Regions from separate parts of the Desulfallas thermosapovorans DSM 6562 genome, predicted to be linked through region 2. Evidence: riboswitches for the same ligand, from Rfam matches in the RefSeq annotation. Region 2 holds a riboswitch; each other region holds the start of a gene.
The links. A riboswitch is a leader RNA that binds a small molecule or an ion and turns the genes downstream of it on or off. The one in region 2 is predicted to bind molybdenum cofactor.

Region 1 (4,198 bases), on a different contig from region 2:
TGGGATTTAAAGGAGCTGATCGCAGAACAGGGGTTGCTGGGGGCCGGGATACCCGAGGAATATGGCGGCACCGGGGCCGGACTGCCTTCGGTATGCTTGATTGTGGAGGAGATCGCCAAAGCGTCGGCCGCTGTGTCACTGATAGTGGCAGCCCAGGAATTGGGCATGATGCCCATACTGGTGGGTGGTTCCGAGGCTCAAAAGGAAAAATACCTGCCGGGCATTGCCGACGGTGACCAAATCTGTGCCTTTGCCCTTACCGAACCTAACGCGGGCTCTGACGCGGGCGCTGTGAAGACAAGGGCTGTGCGGGAAGGGGATAAGTATTTGCTTTCGGGGCAAAAGTGCTTTATCACCAACGGTAGTATTGCCGATGTATTCACTGTTTTCGCCACCGTAGATCCCAAGGCTGGATTAAAAGGTTTAAGCGCGTTTATTGTGGAGAAAAATTACCCTGGTATAATTATTGGCAAAAAGGAACATAAAATGGGCATTAGGGGCTCTGAAACCACGGAGGTTATTTTTGATAATTGTCCTGTTCCGGTGGAAAATTTGATGGGTAAAGAGGGTGACGGGTTTAAAATTGCCATGATGACCCTTGACCGTACCCGTCCCGTTATCGGTGCCCAGGCTGTTGGTATTGCCCAGGGAGCTCTGGATTATGCCGTTAATTACGCCAAAGAGCGGGTTCAATTCGGCAAGCCCATAGCTACTTTCCAGGGGCTGCAATTTATGCTGGCGGATATGGCCACCCGGGTGGAAGCGGCCCGGCAGCTGGTTTATAAAGCTGCTTTCTTAATTGAACATGCTGCGGAGAATAATACTTCGACCACCGATATCAGCCTGTTTTCCTCCATGTGCAAGCTGTTTGCCTCGGATACAGCCATGCAGGTTACGGTTGACGCGCTGCAGGTGCTGGGCGGTTATGGCTATATGAAGGAGTACCCCTTGGAGCGGATGATGCGCGACGCCAAAATCACCCAAATTTATGAAGGTACCAACCAGATTCAGCGGGTGGTTATTGCCAAAAATATGTTAAGCGGTAAGTAACGGCTTTTTTATTAAGTGTTGCTATGACGAGATAAAATTGAAAAATGAAAAGGTGCAGTCAGCTGAATTGACTGGCTTGCACCTTTTTGGTCAGGCGATAGAGGGTCTGTTGTTTATCCTTGAGCGGTACAATTTTTTTAACCGTCCAGCCTGTCAGGGAAGAACAGCGGACTGCCGTATTTATCCACACCGAATTCCTTGATTGTTTCCTGGGTATCTTTATCGATCATAAACTCCACAAAGGCTTTGGCCCCTTCGGCATTAATCCGGTCGAATTTTTCCGGGTTCACCTGCATGACGTGGTAAATGTTTTTCAACGCTTCGTCACCTTCGGAAACAATCTCCAGATCGATGTTTTTTGATTGGGCCAGGAAGGTACCGCGGTCACTGAGTATGTAGGCCTGTTTTTCGTTGGCTACGGTTATGCTGGCACCCATGCCCTGACCGGTTTCCTGATACCATGCTTGTCCTGCAGGGTCAATTCCGGCGTCTTTCCACAGGCTTTTTTCCATTTTATCAGTACCCGAGTCATCGCCCCGGGAAATAAACAATGCGCCATTATCCGCTATCTTTCTGAATGCCTCCAGAATATCGGTGGTACCTTTCACCTGGGCCGGGTCCCCGGGGGGGCCCAGCAGCACGAAATCATTATGCATAACCAGCTGGTAGTTAATGACCGTCTGGTCTTCCACCAGCGGCTTTTCGGCGTCAGGAGCATGTACCAACAGCACATCGGCGTTGCCCATTTTGCCCATTTCCAATGCCTGCCCGGTCCCTACGGGCACTGTTTTAACAGTGTAGCCGGTTTGTTCCTGGAATTGGGGTACCAACACATCCAGCAAACCGCTATCCTGGGTGCTGGTGGTGGTGGCCAGGATAATATTTTTATTATCCGGTTGGGCCGATTGTTGCTCCTGCTGCTGGTTGTCATTTGCATTCTGAGCGCAGCCCACCAGCGCCGTCAACAGCGCCAGCACTAAGATCATCACAATAAGCGGGCTTTTTCTTTGCATTAATTATTCCTCCCTTTTCCTTGTTTATTTTTTTCAATATAACTACTGGGAATAAAACCGCTAAGCTTTATTTTCCCCCCTTCCTTGTCTTATGATCCTGGAAAAAATAAAAAGCCCTGCATTGCCAAGAAGGAGCATGCAGGGTTATAACCTAGCGGTTCTCTTCTTTCCGCAATGGGAGGCGGTCCGGTTTCCCGGTCCACCCTACCGGTCAGGCATCCATAACATAAAGTCTGCAGGATATCCCGACTCGAAGAGTTATATTTTACTCATTTATATAATAATAACGTTGTAAAAATTTATTTGCAATAGGTACATAACCATAGTTTTGTCTGCATGCTGCCATAAAATTCGGACGGGCCGGTCAATATTTTGTTAGAAGGATTTGACTGGATTTAGTTTAATAAATTATGGTAAGCTGCGGGTACTGTTTGACAAAAGGTGATAGGGGTCTTAATTTATGAAGGTTAATAATGGCGGGAAAAAATCAAAGTGGAGATACTGTTTACTGATTACGGTATTTCCGGTCCTCCCATACTTGCCCTCAGCGCTGTACCGCTGTTAAAGAGGCCGGGATTGCAGATATTCACAAACCGGCGGGACAGGTTACCACGGCGGAGAGAAATGCTATAATAGATATATTAAAGGATTGGCGCTTTGTAGTTACCGGCACCAATACCTGGCAGCAGGCACAGGTAACCACCGAAGGAGTAGCTGTCCGGGACGTGGACCAGAAAATATGGCTTCAAAGCTGGTGCCCGGGCTTTTTTTCGCCGGGGAGGTGCTCGATATCGATGGGGACTACGGTGGTTACAACCTGCAGTGGGCCTGGCCCTCAGGTTATGTAGCCGGTGAGAGTGCGGTCACACTATAAAAAAATATCGGGGGGAGAGAATGTATGTCAGGTTGCGGAAGTTGTTCGTCTTGCAGTTTGGATGATAAAGCCCGGGAATATAGAAACAGTGACGGGAAACCGGCAGTAAAATGTACCTTTTGCGGTAAAGAAGTGACCTTTGATAAATTACCGAAACATTGCCGGGTTACCTGTCCGGAGTGTAAAACCGATATAAAAGTTATACCGCTTTTATTGAATTAGCGAAGTCAGGCCAAAACTACCCGTGCTGGGGTAGTTTATTTTTTTGCCGCCGGTGGTAAATATTTTAACTTTGTCTCTTTTATATTTATAAGCCATCTATTGTCTTGCAATGCCGGTATAACTCGTTATTAGATGGAAAAACTGCATTATTTTTACAGGTTTCGACTCATAATTAATCAGAAAACGGCAATATTACATATATTGACCAATATTATAAAAGGTGAGCCGAATGCCTGAATCAAAGTACGAGGAAATTTTTAAAAAACTGGTTAAATCAGCCTACCGCGGTGATATGGATAACGAAATGGCCAAAATTCGAGACGGCGACAGTATTACAGACCAGTATCTGCTTTATGCTGCGGGGGGTGGCGACCCCAATACAGTGGTGTTTAAAATTCGGGATTGCAGTGGTCATTGTGATGCGGGCGATGATAACTGTGAAGCAGCATGTCTTTTTGGTGCCATTGTGCGCGATATGGAGGGAAATGTGGTTATCACCCCCAACAACTGCACTGGGTGCGGCAGGTGTGTGGAGGTATGCAAACATTACTCGCTGGTGGATAAGAAGGAATTTGTGCCGCTGATAAAACTTTTGAAAGACCGCAAGGTGCCGGTTTTTGCCATTATAGCGCCTGCTTTCATCGGCCAGTTTGGCCCTGCGGTAACCCCCGGCAAAATGCGGGCAGCCCTGAAAAGACTGGGTTTTTATGGTATGGTGGAAGTAGCCCTTTTTGCCGATATGCTTACTCTAAAAGAAGCATTGGAATTTGACCGGCATGTCACCCGGGAAGAAGATTTCATGCTTACCAGTATGTGCTGTCCCATCTGGGTATCCATGGTTAAAAGGGTCTATAAGGACCTGGTGCCGCATATATCCCCTTCCGTATCACCCATGGTAGCCTGTGGCAGGGGTATCAAACACCTGCATCCCGGTGCCAAGGTGGTATTTATCGGCCCCTGTATCGCAAAAAAAGCGGAAGCCAAGGAGCCCGATATTAGAGATGCCGTGGATGCTGTACTGACTTTTCGGGAATTGGAG
Region 2 (4,198 bases):
GCTGCACCCGGCGCTCGGTATTGGTAAAGGTGCCATCGGTTTCGGCAAAACTGGCGGCGGGCAATACTACGTCGGCATATGCCGCGGTTTCGGTCAGAAACAGCTCGTGCACCACCAAAAACTCCAACTTCTCCAGGCCGGAGCGGATATGATTGCTGTTGGGGTCAGTGAGCACGGGATTTTCACCCAGGATATACATTGCTTTCAGCTCACCGGAGTTGGCTTTATCGAACATTTCGGGAATCATCAGCCCAATGTCACCGGACAGGGATACGCCCCAGGCCTTCTCGAACTTTTCCCGGGCTGCCGGGTCAATCACCTTCTGGTAGCCTGTAAACACATTGGGCAGCGCCCCCATGTCGCAGGCACCCTGCACGTTGTTTTGACCCCGTATCGGGTTCACCCCGGTGCCCGGGCGTCCCAGGTGGCCGGTGAGCATGGCCAGGTTGGCAATACTCATGACATTGTTTGTCCCGCATACGTGCTCGGTAATACCCAGGGTATAAAAAATCATCGCCTTGTCGGTACCGGCATAGAGACGGGCCACGTCATACAAATCCTGCACCGGTATACCGGTCAAACCGGACACGTATTCCGGGGTATATTTCTCAACGGTTTCCTTCAGCGCCTCAAAATTCTCGGTTCGCTCTTCCACAAAGGCCCGGTCATAAAGCCCTTCTTTAATGATGATGTGCATTAACCCGTTCAGGAAGGGAATATCATTACCGGGCCGGATACGCAGCCAGTAATCAGCTTCCTCCGCCAGTTCTATCCGCCGCGGGTCCACAACAATCAGTTTTGCCCCCCGGCGGGCTGCCTGCCTCATTTTATAACCAATAACCGGGTGTGCTTCGGTGGTATTGGTACCTATCAATAATAACAGTTCAGCCTGCTCAATTTCCGAAATTGAGTTGGTCATTGCGCCGCTGCCGAAAGAAGTGGCCAGACCGGCCACCGTGGGAGCGTGTCAGGTACGGGCACAATGGTCCACGTTATTTGTGCCCATCACCCCCCGGGTAAATTTCTGCACCAGGTAATTCTCTTCATTGGTGCACCTGGCCGAACTGAGGGCGGCAAAGGAATCGGCACCATACCTGTTTTTTATTTCGCTTAGCCTGGCGGCAATCAAATCCAACGCCTCGTCCCAGGAAGCGGGCTCGAAATTACCGTTGCGTTTAATTAAAGGGGTAGTGAGCCGGCGATCGCTATAAATAAAGTCCCAGCCGAACCTTCCTTTAATGCACAGGGCACGGCTGTTTACCGTACCGTCCGGGCTTGATTTAACCCCCACCACGCGACCGTCATGAACACACAGGTCGAAACTGCAGCCCGTACCGCAAAATGGGCAGGTGGTCCTCACCTTTTGCAATTCCCAGTTTCTGGCCTTGCCCTTGATCTGTTTTTCGGCCAGTGCCCCGGTGGGGCATACCGAAACACAGTTGCCGCAGAAAACACAATCCGATTCCACAAAGGGTACATCATAAAATGTGGTGGCCTTGGTATTAAAACCACGGTAGGCAAAGTCCAGGTTATTCTTGCCGGTTATCTCGGCACAGGCCCGGATACACTTGCCGCACAAAATACACTTGTTCAGGTCGCGAACAATAAAGGGGTTGCTTTCCTCAATGGCATAATCATGTTTTTCCCCGTCAAAGGGAGTTGTCTTGACGCCGTATTCATAACAGTATTGAGCCAGCTTGCAGTCCCCCATTTTCTCGCAGGTAAGGCAATCCTGGGGGTGATTGGCGATCAATAATTCCAATATGGTACGCCTGGCCTCAATTACTGCCGGCGAATGGGTTTGCACAACCATACCCGGGGTTACCGTGGTTACACAAGAGGCCGGCAGGTTGCGCATACCTTCGATTTCCACCACGCATAAACGGCACGCGCCAAAGGGACTGAGATCCGGTTCATAGCAAAGCCTGGGAATGTGAATGCCCGTTTGCTCGGCGGCATTTAATACCGTAGTACCTGCCGGGACTTCGATTTGCTGACCGTTTATAGTCAAGTTGACCATTTCCGCCATCCAACCACTCCTTTTCATTAGTCTAATGGCTCCGCAGTCTGTTGCCTTGCCACAGCAACCGGTGAACCTGCCGCCGTTACTGGAACAAAAGTGACCCGGAAACACAAAAAATCTCCAGCCATGGCCGGAGACTTTTTGCGTTAATCTCAAAATTATTTATCAGGCACTAAAACACGGCGCAAAGTATGCACCTAAAAGATTCTCTACCTGATTTAACAAGCCCCTTTCCAACCACGGGAGGCAAACTCGTTTCCGATTTTACCCAACGGCTTAACTGCCATGGCCAATCCGCTTTAGGCAGAAAAACTCGGAGCACATGATTAAGTTTTATATTGTTAGTAGATTTGACGGTCCGGTTAAAAATCCTGCTTTATCAAAAAATTTTGCAAACAAGATACCTGACTCCCATGATAAAGCAAATACAATCAACCATTTTGTGAGATATTTTATTAAATTTATAAAAAACCTATTGCTTTTTTTATTTTCTTTTTTTATTATAGTTATAAAGTATAATTAAATATAATGATTTGTATTAGCAAAACTAATAGTATTAACAAAATAATTCTGCAGTATTTTCGTAATATAGCTGTATAAAACGCCGCACTACTTAAGTCACCAATCTCCGCACAACATAAAATCTATTCTTTCTTTGATTTTGAACTGAATCAAGCAAATATCACCAGTACCATTTGTTAATTTATTTGCTATAATTTATTTGTTATAATTTTAAGGTTTATATTACCATAGTTTGTGAATATTTGCACAATTTTATTGGTAAACATTTAATTTGTTAGCAAACGATGGCACTATCGCGGGAAAGGTAAGGTTACAGGCATTGACGCGACGGCAAGTCATGCTGGTTTTATGTAACCGGTGCATGCAGGTATTTGAAGAATACTACCCCCGTACTACGGGAGGTGTTGAGTTTTTATGGTCCAAGCCCAAGCTTGGGCCCTCCAAACCGGAAAATTCCGGGAGCAATTTTATTAAACGAGGAGGAATGGAAGATGAGTCATGCATGTATGTGCAGCTCTCCCAATGAAGAAGAACTTTACCCGCTGGTTGACCAGGTTATTGAAAAGTACCGGGGCAACCCCAAAGAATTAATCACGGTATTGCACCGGATACAAAAACTATTTGATTACCTGCCCAGACAAGCGCTGGAGAAGGTGTCCGATGGACTGGGCATGTCCCTCAATGAAATTCACGGAGTGGCATCCTTTTATTCCTTTTTCTCCATGGTGCCCAAGGGAAGGCACAGTATTAAAGTTTGCCTGGGCACCGCCTGCTATGTAAAGGGCGGGCAAAAGATAGTTGAACACCTGGAGAAAAAGCTGGCGGTTCATGTGGGAGGCACCACGCAAGACAGAAGATTTTCCCTCGATGAAGTGCGTTGCATTGGAGCATGCGGCCTTGCACCCGCGGTACTGGTGAATGATGATGTATACGCCAAGGTAGAGCCTGACAAGGTTGAGGAAATTCTTAGCAAGTACGAGTAAAGGGAGTGATTTACGATGAAATCATGGCGCGCGCAAGTTTTGGTTTGCGCCGGAGCCGGTTGTGTTTCCTCCGGGTGTGCCGGTGTTTATAACGCCATCGTGGAGAAAATTAAAGAACATGGTTTAAGCGAAGAAGTAAGGGTAATTGAAACGGGTTGCCTGGGATCATGCAACATGGGGCCCCTGGCTCTGGTCAACCCGGAAGGAATTCTTTACATGAAGCTTACCCCCGCAGATGCCGGTGATATAGTGCTGCAGCACCTTGTTCAGGGTCAACCGGTGGAGCGGCTCATGTATAAAGACCCGGCCACCGGCAAAGCCATTGCCAAAATGGAGGATATTGATTTCTTCAAACTGCAACAAAAAATCGTGCTCAGAAACTGCGGTCTCATTGATCCCAAAAACATTGACGATTACCTGGAACGCGACGGCTACAAAGCACTGGAAAAAGTGCTACTGAACATGTCCCCGGAAGAAGTAATTGAAACACTGATTAACTCGGGCTTGCGGGGACGCGGGGGGGCCGGGTTCCCCACCGGTCTCAAGTGGAAATTCACCCACCAGGCCGCAAAAACACCCAAATATGTCGTGTGTAACGCGGATGAAGGCGACCCCGGGGCTTTCATGGACCGGAGCGTTATTGAAGGTGACCCCCACAGCGTACTGGAGG
Region 3 (4,198 bases), on a different contig from region 2:
GCGTTTTCCGGGACTGCTACATGAGATGGTTAAGATAGCCACAGGAATACCTTAGCATTTAGAGACGGTAACGAAATGTTCCTGCATGGCTATGCTGCCCCCGGCCTGATCCCAGATTTCCAGTCCACCCTGCATAAAACAATTGTCGGCCAGGCCTTTACCATAGGCACGGCTCTCCACCGGCAGGCGGTGGCCAAAGCCATGAACCACGAATACAGCTTCGGGGTGAATCAGCGGGGTCACTTTGGCCCGGATGGTTTCGGAATAGCCGTCCCGGCTGACCGTGACCCGCTCCCCATCGGTAATCTGAAGTTCTGCCGCAGCCCGGTCGTTAATCCACAATACGTTTTCGGACATCAGTTCCGACAACATGGGGTTGTTCACGGTATGGCCCTGGGTGTGCACGGCACAGCGGCCAAAGGTCAGGCGGAATTGCCCTTTGGGCGGCCGTTTCGGGGCAGTGTAAGGTTTTAAAGATGGAATACCCTGTTTTTCGAGCCTCTCGGAAATAATATCGATTTTACCGGAGGGCGTTTTAAACCTGGGTTCCGTAAAGGGCGGGTCTTCAACGGGCTGGGCCAGGTTTACAAAACCGGTGGCATTGAAATCCTCAGGCCGTACCCCGGTGCCCTCCAACTGGTAGTTCCAGATATCCTCAATAGAGCTAAAGGCCAGCTCGCCAATCCCCAGGCGCCTGGCCAGCCCGCAGATGATCTCCCAGTCCGCCCGCGTATCGAAGCGCGGCTGAACAGCCCGCCGGCGCACGAAGAAATAGGGCCGTAGCCCGTTTTTACAGGCCATGATACTTTCCCGCTCGAGATAGGTGGACAGGGGCAGCACTATATCTGAATACCAGGCGGTGTCCGACCACGTAAAGCTAACGGATACCAGCAGATCCAAATGATCGAATATTTGCCGCAGGCGATCCGGGTCGGGAAAACCCATCAAGGGATCATGGCGGTAGGCGATATAGGCCTTCACCGGGTATGGTTCACCGGTTTCCATGGCCTTGTAAACCAGGTGGGCCAAGCCCGGCCCCGCATCAAAATGCTTGTAAAGCCACCCCACACCGTCCGCACGCTTCTCGGTGGGCTTGGGGAACAGGTCCGCCAGTTTATTCAAACCCTTCCTCCCAACGTCGCCGGGTTTTTTGGTAAACATCAAACCACCCCTGGCACCGATGGAACCCAGGAGGGCATTGATGATATAAGCTGTACGGGAGACATAAAAAGAATCGGTATAGCGGGCGGTCATCCAGCCGGGGTGCCAGATCACGGCCGGCCTGGCGGCGGCAATTTCCTGCACGAAGCGCCGGATTTCACCGGCGGGAACCCCGGTTTCCCCTTCGGCCCATTCCGGGCTGTACGGGCGTACAAATTCTTCCAACTGGCCGAGATCATTTATCCAGCGGGCGGCATATTCAGCATCATAGAGTTTCTTGAATAAGAGCTCGTGAATAACTGCCAGGTTAAGGGCGTAGTCACTTCCGGGTCTAACCAATAGGAACCGGTCAGCCTTCGTCGCCGAAATAGTGGCCCGGATATCAATAACCGTGATCTTGCAGCCCGCGTCCATGGCTGCAGTCAGGTTAGTAACCTCCTGCACGTTGATAGCCTCAAATATATTGCGTGTTTGAAATACCACATGCCTGGCGTTTTTATAATCGTAAACCAGTTCCTCGCGGCCTGCACCGGTGACGGAAATGCAGGCGTGGTGCACATTGCGGGCACAGGAACTGTCGTGATTGGTATAGTTGGGGGAGCCCAAACCGCGCACAAACGCCTGGTGCAAATCTTTAAACGGCCCGCTGCGGTCCGAAAAGGCGACGCTGCGCGCCCCGTGTTTATCCATCACCGCTTTGAGCCTGGCGGCGGTTTCCTCCAAGGCCTCATCCCAACTGACCTGGCGCCATTTACCTTCACCGCGCTTGCCCTCGCGAATCATTGGCCCCTGGATACGTTCATGATCATGAAGCAGTGCAATTCCAGCGGCACCCTTGGGGCATATGGTCCCCTTCATCGCAGGTACGTGAGGATTTCCCTGGAGCAATTGCACATTGTCATTTTTTACCTCGGCCATGATGGGGCAACGCACAGTGCACATACCGCATACGCTGAATACCTGTTGGGTGGTCATATACCGAATTCTCCTTTTAACTTAATGATATGGTTCAAATTTAAAATAATTTTTCGACAAGTTCACAACCTGTTTTACCGGTATTAATGGAAAATAAACGGGCTTTGTCCTGCCAAAAGGAAACAAAGCCCGGTCATACCCAGGGTTTATCATCTCCTTTCCGCAATGGGAGGCAGGCCGGTTTCCCGGCATACCCTGCCGGTTCAAGAACCATAACATGGTTAACAGGTTATTGAACTCGGAGAGCTGTTTTAATTTATTGATTATTCAAACCAGTAGTATTTTATATGATGCTTGATAACGCGTCAAGAAAGTAGCGGACTTGGCAAAAAATAATAATGAAAAAACGCGTTTAAAGTACTATAATAGGTAAAATATTGTTATTCTTAAAACTGGAACGGGGACGTAAAATGCAAACGCAAGAATTGAAACAGGGAATAAACGACTCCATCCCGATAGTGTTGGGCTATTTACCTTTGGGTTTTGCCTTTGGGGTGCTGGCAACTGATGTGGGCATGTCAATTGTCCAGGCCACCATGATGTCGGTGTTGTGCTTTACAGGGGCCGGACAGTATATCGCCATTGGAGTTTTGCAAGCCGGCGGAGCGGTATTCACCATTATCCTGGCCAACGTTTTAGTGAATTTAAGATATTTGCTGTTTTCCACATCACTGGTGCCTTACCTCAAGGGCCATGTCCCAACCGCCACGGGCAGCATTTTATCCTACGGGCTGACCGATGAAACCTATGCCGTGGCCATGAACCGCTACCAGCAGCATGCGCCCACCGCTTCCTACATGGCTGGACTTAACCTTAGTTCACATACTGGCTGGATCGCCAGTACATTGCTGGGCGCCATACTGGGCAGCTATATCGGCGACACGGACCGCCTGGGCCTGGGTTTTACTCTGCCGGCAATGTATATTTGCCTGCTGGTGCTTATGATCAGAAATAAACCGGATGTTATTGTGGCTTTATCCTCCGCCTTTATTTGTTTGTTAATTGGTTATTTAATGCCTGCCACCATGGCAAATATGTTTAATATCATCATAGCAACCATTGCCGCAGCCAGTTTGGGGGTGTTCATCAGTGAGCGGAAATAGTATCTGGATCATGATCATCGGTGTTTCGCTGGTGTCCCTGTTGCCACGTATCCTGCCGGTGGCAATGTTTTCCCGCTATGAGTTCCCTGAACCGGTGAAACGGTGGCTCTCCTTTGTGGCCCCGGCGGTTTTGGGCGCTTTAACGGCGATAAGTGTACTGGCACCGGAGGGCGAAATTAATATCAGTATTCAGAATAAATATATCTGGGCCTTCATACCCACACTGCTGGTGGCCATCAAAACCAGAAGCCTGTTCTACAGCTTGCTGGTGGGCATTGTTACCATGGCTCTGCTGTATAATTTTATGTAATATCCACACCAAAAGCCGGGTGGTGGTACCTTTCGCTCGCCGGGCTAAATTTCCCGGGTTAAATAAAAGCCACCTGTGAAATGCCCAAACATTTCACAGGTGGCTTTTATTTGGAATCTTAATTTTTTTTCGCCCTATTATTTCTTCTATTCCCCCAGTTTTTCCCGCAGCATGGAATTGACCACACCGGGGTTGGCCTGGCCCCTGGTGGCTTTCATCACCTGACCCACCAAAAAACCGATGGCCTGCTTCTTACCGGACTGGTAATCCGCCACCGATTTGGGGTTTTTGGCAATAACCTCATCAATAATTTGGGCTAGTTGCCCCTGGTCGGATATCTGGGACAAACCCCTTTCCTTGACAATCTGCTCCGGGTCTTTGCCCTCCTCGAACATAACCTCGAATACCTCTTTACCGATCTTATTACTGATGGTACCCTTTTTAATCAACTGCAGCAATGAAGCCAGGCCGCCGGGGGTAATCCTGGATTCACCCAATTCCATATTACGGGCATTCAACAGCCGCAAAAGTTCACCCATGATCCAGTTGCTTACTGTTTTCGCATCGGGAAACTCTTTTAACGCAGCGTCAAAGAACTCAGCCAGGGCCAGGGAACTGGTAATTACGCCGGCATCGTAATCCGGCAGCC

Region 1: another riboswitch for molybdenum cofactor. It lies ahead of LX24_RS12440 (ABC transporter substrate-binding protein); the one in region 2 lies ahead of fdhF (formate dehydrogenase subunit alpha).
Region 3: another riboswitch for molybdenum cofactor. It lies ahead of LX24_RS03345 (molybdopterin-containing oxidoreductase family protein); the one in region 2 lies ahead of fdhF (formate dehydrogenase subunit alpha).

What each region holds. Positions count from the first base shown of each region.
Region 1 covers NZ_VNHM01000016.1:53,783-57,980, forward strand. Annotated here, with positions in the region: gene LX24_RS12435 (acyl-CoA dehydrogenase family protein) at 1-1,050, shown strand, start outside; gene LX24_RS12440 (ABC transporter substrate-binding protein) at 1,188-2,063, opposite strand; molybdenum cofactor riboswitch at 2,210-2,331, opposite strand; partial or broken gene LX24_RS12445 (NAD(P)/FAD-dependent oxidoreductase) at 2,624-2,937, shown strand; gene LX24_RS12450 ([Fe-Fe] hydrogenase large subunit C-terminal domain-containing protein) at 3,389-4,198, shown strand, end outside.
Region 2 covers NZ_VNHM01000013.1:8,870-13,067, reverse strand. Annotated here, with positions in the region: gene fdhF (formate dehydrogenase subunit alpha) at 1-2,029, opposite strand, end outside; molybdenum cofactor riboswitch at 2,234-2,354, opposite strand; gene nuoE (NADH-quinone oxidoreductase subunit NuoE) at 3,037-3,528, shown strand; gene nuoF (NADH-quinone oxidoreductase subunit NuoF) at 3,544-4,198, shown strand, end outside.
Region 3 covers NZ_VNHM01000003.1:22,798-26,995, forward strand. Annotated here, with positions in the region: gene LX24_RS03345 (molybdopterin-containing oxidoreductase family protein) at 52-2,136, opposite strand; molybdenum cofactor riboswitch at 2,276-2,392, opposite strand; gene LX24_RS03350 (AzlC family ABC transporter permease) at 2,547-3,239, shown strand; gene LX24_RS03355 (AzlD domain-containing protein) at 3,226-3,549, shown strand; gene gatB (Asp-tRNA(Asn)/Glu-tRNA(Gln) amidotransferase subunit GatB) at 3,696-4,198, opposite strand, start outside.